2 regions of the Nocardioides sp. W7 genome follow, and region 2 is predicted to be linked to the other one. Evidence: predicted binding sites of a transcription regulator. Region 2 holds the regulator's gene; the other holds the start of a gene.
The links. The regulator LexA, encoded in region 2, represses DNA repair genes until DNA is damaged. The targets are predictions, from matches to a motif close to TCGAACANNTGTTCGA.

Region 1 (3,332 bases), 450 kb from region 2:
CAGCTGACGGCGGCCGGGGCTGCTGCCCGACTGGGTGGCACCCACGCCCTCCGCAGTTCGGTCGGCTGTATTGTCTGCCGTCCCGCCTCCGTAGCTCAGCTGGATAGAGCAGCGGCCTTCTAATCCGCCGGTCGCAGGTTCGAGTCCTGCCGGGGGCACCACCCGACCCGGGCAGTTCCCATGGCCGGGCTCGGCACCTGGGACGATGCGCCCATGGACACGCTGCGCTCGCTCGCCCTGTTCCTCGCGGCCGCGGTCGCCGAGATCGGCGGTGCCTGGCTGGTCTGGCAGGGCGTGCGCGAGCACCGCGGCTGGGCGTGGATCGGGGCGGGCGTCATCGCGTTGGGGGTGTACGGGTTCGTGGCGACCCTGCAGCCGGACGCCCACTTCGGCCGGATCCTCGCGGCGTACGGCGGGGTGTTCGTCGCCGGGTCGCTCGCCTGGGGGATGGTCCTCGACGGCTTCCGACCGGACCGGTACGACGTCGTGGGCGCGCTCGTCTGCCTGGTGGGGGTCGCAGTCATCATGTACGCCCCCCGCTCGGCGTAGGAGTCTCCTCAGGTCCGCCGGTGGAAGGCGACCTTTCCGCCGGGCAGGTGTCGGGTCTGGTAGGTCGGGTCGTGGGCGCGGGTGTGGTGTCGTGGGCAGAGGAGCCGGGCGTTGTCGAGGTCGGTGGGGCCGCTGTGGCTCCAGGGGTCGTGGTGGTGGGCGTGGCACAGGGCCGGTGGCCAGTCGCAGCCGTCTGCGGTGCACCCGCCGTCACGGAGCGTTAGGGCAGTCCGCTGGGCCTTGCTGAAGAGACGCTGTTTTCGTCCGAGGTCGAGGACCTCGGACTTGCCGTTGAGGACGGTGGGGATGATGCCGGCCTCGCAGGCCAGTCGGCGCACGGCGCCGGCGGAGAGGCGGTGGCCGGTGTCGAGTTGCCCGACGGCGGTGTCGCGTCTCAGGTCGTCGAGGGTCATGGTGACCACGAGGGTCGCGTTCATTCCGCCGGCCTGTGGCAGGTGATCGGCGGGGAGGCGTTCCAGCAGCTCGCACAGTGCGCGGCCGAGCCGCTCGGGCCCGGGTCGGCGCCCCTGACCGGCAGGTCGGGGGCCGTGGGTGGCGGTCTGGTGCTTGGGGGCGGCGATCGCGGTCAGGGCTTTGCGCAGGAGGTCGCCGTGCAGGGTGGGGAGCTGGAACCGGCCGTGGGTGGTGCCGTGTCCGTCGTCGGTCATGGTCAACCGGGTGGTGGCCATCGCGCGGGCTTCCTCGGCGGCCAGCAGTCCGGCTTCGTGGGCCTCGCCGGTCTCGGGGGCGACGACGTCGAGGATCCGTTTCCCGAGGCGGCGTAGATCGTTGGCGTCGTGGTGGGCCGCCTCTTCCAGCAGCACGCTGATCGCCTGGACGCGAACCTCGGCCGAGACCTCGTCGGGCAGCGCGTCGACGGCGTCGGCGATGACGAGGGCCTGGTCGGGATTGATGGCGCCGTCGGCGAGCGCGATCCGGACGGGTGCGTACAGGTCGCGGTCGAGGGCTGCGGCGAGTCGTGTCAGTCGGTGGGTCGAGGTCCGTGTGTGGCGGGTCTGGACCGCGAGCCAGTTCGCGGTCGAGGTGGCGCCGGTGGGTCCGGGGAGGTCGACGGCGTCGGCGTGCGCGGCGAGGCGGGCCTGCAGCTCGGTCAGCTGGGTGATCAGCCGGTCGGTCTCGACCAGCGCCCGTCCGGTCTCCTCCGCGGAGAGCGAGGGCAACCAGGCGTCACGCATCGCGGCGAGGTTCTCGCCGGTGCGCACCAGCAGGCCCGTGACCGGGTGCGGAGGCGAGGCGATCGCTGACATGACTCGAGTCCAGCCGATCCCACCGACACTTTCCGGCCCCGGAAGCGGGTTATCCCCAGCACTCGTGAGCACAGGGTTTCGCGGCCCCCGAAGCGGTGGTCGAGGCCGCCGTACGGCTCGCCGGGTTCGAGACGCCCCCGAGCGCGCCGGGAGCACCGACACCGCACCGAAGCTGTCGCCCGCACCGTCGGCCGGCATCTCGGCGTGCCCGCGCCCGGGTAGGCTCCCCGTCGATGTCGCGCATCCTGCTCCGAGCCGGAAAGAGCCCCTTCCAGGTGCTGAGCCCCGAGCGCAGCCTCGCCGTCGGGAAGAGGGGCGTGTTCGGTGCGAATGCCGGCAACCTGCTGTTCTCGTCGGCGGTGCACCGCACCGTGAGCGTGCCGGGCGCGGAGGTCGTCACCGACGGGTTCGTGCTCCAGAACCTCCAGAACATCAAGAGGGTCTCGCGGATGGCGGGCTACATCGACGAGCGCTTCGACCGGCTCGTGCTGCCGTTCGCGAACGCGTTCCGCCCGGGCTTCGCCCCCCAGCTCGACATCTACTCCAGCCTCATCGAGCGCCTGCACATCCCCGTCGTGGTCGTCGGCGTCGGGGCGCAGATGGGTTTCGATGCCGACCGACCGGATGCGGGGCCCGACCTCGACGCGTCGGTGACCCGGTTCGTGCGAGCCGTGCTCGACCGCTCGACGTCGATCGGCGTGCGCGGTGAGCGCACGGCCGGTTACCTCGCGCAGCTCGGGTTCTCGCAACCACTCGTGGACGTGATCGGCTGCCCGTCGCTGTTCACGAGCGTCGACGGCTTCGGCATCGAGCCGCGCGGAGTCGACGCGTCGAGCCGCATCGACCTCACCTACACGAACGGCATGCAGTCGCTCGTCGACCGCAGCGTCGCCGACTTCCCGCGCCTGGAGTTCGTGGCGCAGGAGCACCACCGGCTGCGGTTGCTGCTCGAGGGCGTCGACCCCGACGACTACGACGGCCGCGGACCGCTCGGCTCGGGCCACCCTCTCTACCGCGACGACCGCATCCGCTTCTTCGTCGATGCGCGCACCTGGGTCGACTACCTGCGCGACTTCTCCTTCGCGTTCGGCACCCGCATCCACGGCGCGATCGCGGCGATCCTCGCGCGCGTGCCGGCGGTCGTGCTCTCGTACGACTCGCGCACCCTCGAGCTCGCGCGGTACCACGGCATCCCGTATCGCGAACTCCACGGACTGCCCGACGACGTCACGATCGGCGAGCTCGTCGACGGGGCCGACTACTCGGTCTTCAACGCGCGGTTCCCGGAGCTCGCCGCGCACTACCGTGCCTTCCTCGAGGCGAACGGCCTCGACCACATCTGGGCGCCCGACTCGGCGAATCCCGAGTACGACGCACGCCTCGCCGGGCTCGACCTGCCCGGCGTGGTGCACGTCGTCAGGCCGGGTCCGCTCGGCCGACCGAAGCCGCACGAGCCGATTGCGCGCACCGCCGTCTCGGAGCTCGTGGCGCTGCGCGGCGCGGAGAGATCGCGAT
Region 2 (3,332 bases):
GAACGCCAGCCACTCCGGTCGCCACCGCTCCACCTTCGCCGCCAGTTCGTCGACCTCCACCCAGCGCGGGTCCCAGTGCCCCACCAGGTCGGTCAGCCCGAATCCCAGCTCGGCGACCAGCCGGTCCTCGTCGGGGCGCAGCCGGCGGGGGCTCAGCCCGCTGAGATGGAGCGACTCCCAGAAGCTGTTGCCCGGCGAGGCGTAGTAGTGCTCGCGCCACTTGGTCGACTCCGCGCCGGCCAGGCCGCAGAAGACCACGATCGGCTCAGGACCCACGATGTCCGGAAGCACCTCCACGTCTTCACTCTCCGGGCCGCACCAAACTCAGGGCACGGAGCTGCCGCCGGATGCGCGGGTCCTCCCACACCGTGTGGGTCGGTGCGACACAATGACCGGCGTGGCGGGCGAGGGAAAGCGAGCAGGGTCGCGACGTGCCGCACGCCCACCGCGGACCTTCCGCCCCCGACTGCTGCTGCTCGCCGTCGGGGTGACCCTGGCGGTCGTCGCCTGGGGCTACCTTGTGTACGCCGCCATCGACTTCGGCGCGAGCGCCCGATCCGGTGACGAGCGCGCCTGGCTGTTCCTCGCCCTCGCCTCGGCCGGCGCGATCGCCTGCCTCTTCCTCGGCCTGATGATGGTCGCCCGTCTGCTCCGCGGGCTCGGCATCACCGCTCCCCCGCCGTCACCGGAGTCCCCCGTGCCGTCGGAGACGGCGGACCGGACCCCGCCCGCGCCGCGCCCGCCCGGTGGCCGGCGCGCGGCCCGCTGACCCCCTCGGACACCGAAACGCCGCAGGGGCGGGGCCACCTCGTGGCCCCGCCCCTGTCTTCCCCGGCTCGCCAGCCGGGGTCGAAGCGGCTGGCGAAGTCTGTGGTGGCGCTACTCCGTCGGGACCCGGAGCTCCTGGCCGGCGAGGAGCACCGTCGACTCCAGGCCGTTGAGGCGCTCGATGTGCTCGATCATCTCCTGGACCTGGCCGTCCTCGGCCGCACCTGCCGCGATGTCCCAGAGGGTCTCGCCGGTGCCGACCGTGACGACCGTCGTGGGCTCCGCGGTGCCCGGCTCGGGCGTGGCCACCGACCCGGCGGCGAGCATCAGGCCGATCCCGAGCACCAGGGTCAGCCCGAGCAGGAAGATCACCAGCCGGCCGCGCCGGGTGAGCCGGAGCTCGCCGCGAGTGAGGGACAGGTCGGACATCTGCATCGTGCTCATCGGGACCTCCTGGGGAAGTGGCGGTCAGCCTGGGTGCCTGGCCACGAGCGAATGTCTATCCGCGCCCACCGACAGTCCGGTGCTGGCCAGCTGGTCGATCAGACGTTCGATCGAACATGTGTGCGAGACTAGAGCACCTGTTCGAACGAAATCAAGAACCGGGGGAACATTTGTTCGAACGGATCGGGACGACACGCCCTTCGAACACATGTTTGAAGCCGGAGCCGCATCTCGGTACGGTGAGCCCACGAGCATCCCGGCGAAAGGCATCACCATGGCCACGAAGAAGAACGTCCGCGAGCTGCCCGACGGGCCGCCCGACGCCACCGGACTGACCCCGCGCCAGCAGCGCGTGCTCGCGCACATCAAGGACTGCATCGAGAAGCGCGGCTACCCGCCGAGCATGCGCGAGATCGGTGACGCCGTCGGGCTGACGAGCTCCTCGAGCGTGGCGCACCAGCTGAAGTCGCTGGAGGAGAAGGGCTTCCTCAAGCGCGACCCGCACCGGCCGCGCGCGCTGGAGGTGTTCCTGCCCGAGGTGATGGCCGCGCGGCGTGCCCTCTCCGGTGCCGACGAGTCGTCGTACGACGAGACCGGCGTCGGCGACGCCGCCCCGGTGCCGACCAACGTCCCCCTGCTCGGGCGGATCGCCGCCGGCGGACCGATCCTGGCCGAGGAGCGCTACGAGGACGTCTTCCCGCTCCCCCGTCAGCTGGTCGGCGAGGGTGAGCTCTTCCTCCTCGAGGTCGCCGGTGACTCGATGGTCGACGCCGCGATCTGCAGCGGTGACTACGTGGTGATCCGCAAGGAGCAGACCGCCGAGAACGGCGACATCGTCGCCGCCCTCCTCGACGGCGAGGCCACCGTCAAGACCTTCAAGCGCAAGGACGGGAAGGTCTGGCTGATGCCCCACAACGAGGCCTACGACCCGATCGACGGCACCCACGCGACGATCCTGGGGAAGGTCACCGCGGTCCTGCGCAAGGTCTGAGCGAGGAGGCTGGACCGGGCCGTTCACGAGGGCGGGCGTGCGAGGATTGCCCGCCCGCTCCCTCCCGGTTGGAGACCTCGTGCCCGCACGCCACCGCACGCTGCTCGCGACCGTCGGCGCCGCCGTCCTCGCCGCCGCGCTGCTGACTCAGCCGGGCGCCGCCTCAGGCGCGAGCGGCTGGGACGGCGAGCCGGTCGGACACCCGATCGAGGGCCCGGCAGCCCGCGCCGCCCAGGTGCTCGAGGAGGCGGACGGCCTCCTGCGCGGCAGCTCGTCGGGCCGCGACGCCAGCCTGGTGCTGCTCGAGCTCGCCCGGAGCCGAACCGCTCTCCCGGCGGCCCGCCGGGCGGAGGCCGATCGGATCCTGGCCCGACCCACGGACAACCCCGACCCCCAGCAGTTCGGCTACCGGGCCGGCGCCCAGCCGACCGCGGCGTGCCAGGACGGCTTCTGCGTGCACTGGGCGCGCCAGACCTCCGACGCCCCCGATCTCTCCGACGGCAACGGCAACGGCCGCCCCGACTACGTCGACCTGGTCTTCACGACCCTGGCCGAGGTCAGCGGCACCTACGCGGGCGCCGGCTACCGCCGCCCGGTCGCGGACGGCATCCGCGGTGGCGGACTCGACCAGTTCGACGTCTACCTCGTCGACAGCGGCACCCGCGGGGACGGGATCTACGGCTACTGCGCCCCCGAGGGAGTCACGAGCGCCCAGCAGCGCAGCGCCACGGCGTACTGCGCGCTCGACAACGACTTCGCCGAGTTCCCGTCCCACACCCCCACCGAGAACCTCCAGGTGACGCTCGCGCACGAGTACTTCCACGCGGTCCAGCTGGCCTACGACCTCACCGAGGACCCGTGGTTCCTCGAGTCGACGGCCACCTGGGTCGAGGACGAGGTGTACGACGGCGTCAACGACAACGTGCAGTACCTCCGGAACAGCCCGATGAGCCAGCCCGGGGTCCCGCTCGACCAGGGCGAGGGGATGCGGGTCTACGGCAGCTGGATCTTCTTCCGCCACCTCAGCGAGGTGGAGCCACGCGCACAGGGCGGGCTGCCCACGATCATCCGGGAGATCTGGGAGCGAGCCGCCGGACCGGCGTACTCGATCCAGGCCGTGGAGGCCGTG

Region 1: a site for LexA is predicted at 1,905-1,920, ahead of MUB56_RS11315 (HNH endonuclease signature motif containing protein). Genes of this name have one in related genera too.

What each region holds. Positions count from the first base shown of each region.
Region 1 is NZ_CP095078.1:2,378,676-2,382,007, forward strand. It holds gene MUB56_RS11300 (Fic family protein) at 1-7, shown strand, start outside; tRNA gene MUB56_RS11305 (tRNA-Arg) at 85-161, shown strand; gene MUB56_RS11310 (YnfA family protein) at 214-549, shown strand; gene MUB56_RS11315 (HNH endonuclease signature motif containing protein) at 558-1,817, opposite strand; gene MUB56_RS11320 (polysaccharide pyruvyl transferase family protein) at 2,051-3,332, shown strand, end outside.
Region 2 is NZ_CP095078.1:1,928,441-1,931,772, reverse strand. It holds gene MUB56_RS09145 (mismatch-specific DNA-glycosylase) at 1-297, opposite strand, end outside; gene MUB56_RS09140 (hypothetical protein) at 398-769, shown strand; gene MUB56_RS09135 (LysM peptidoglycan-binding domain-containing protein) at 880-1,212, opposite strand; gene lexA (transcriptional repressor LexA) at 1,487-2,203, shown strand; gene MUB56_RS09125 (MXAN_6640 family putative metalloprotease) at 2,283-3,332, shown strand, end outside.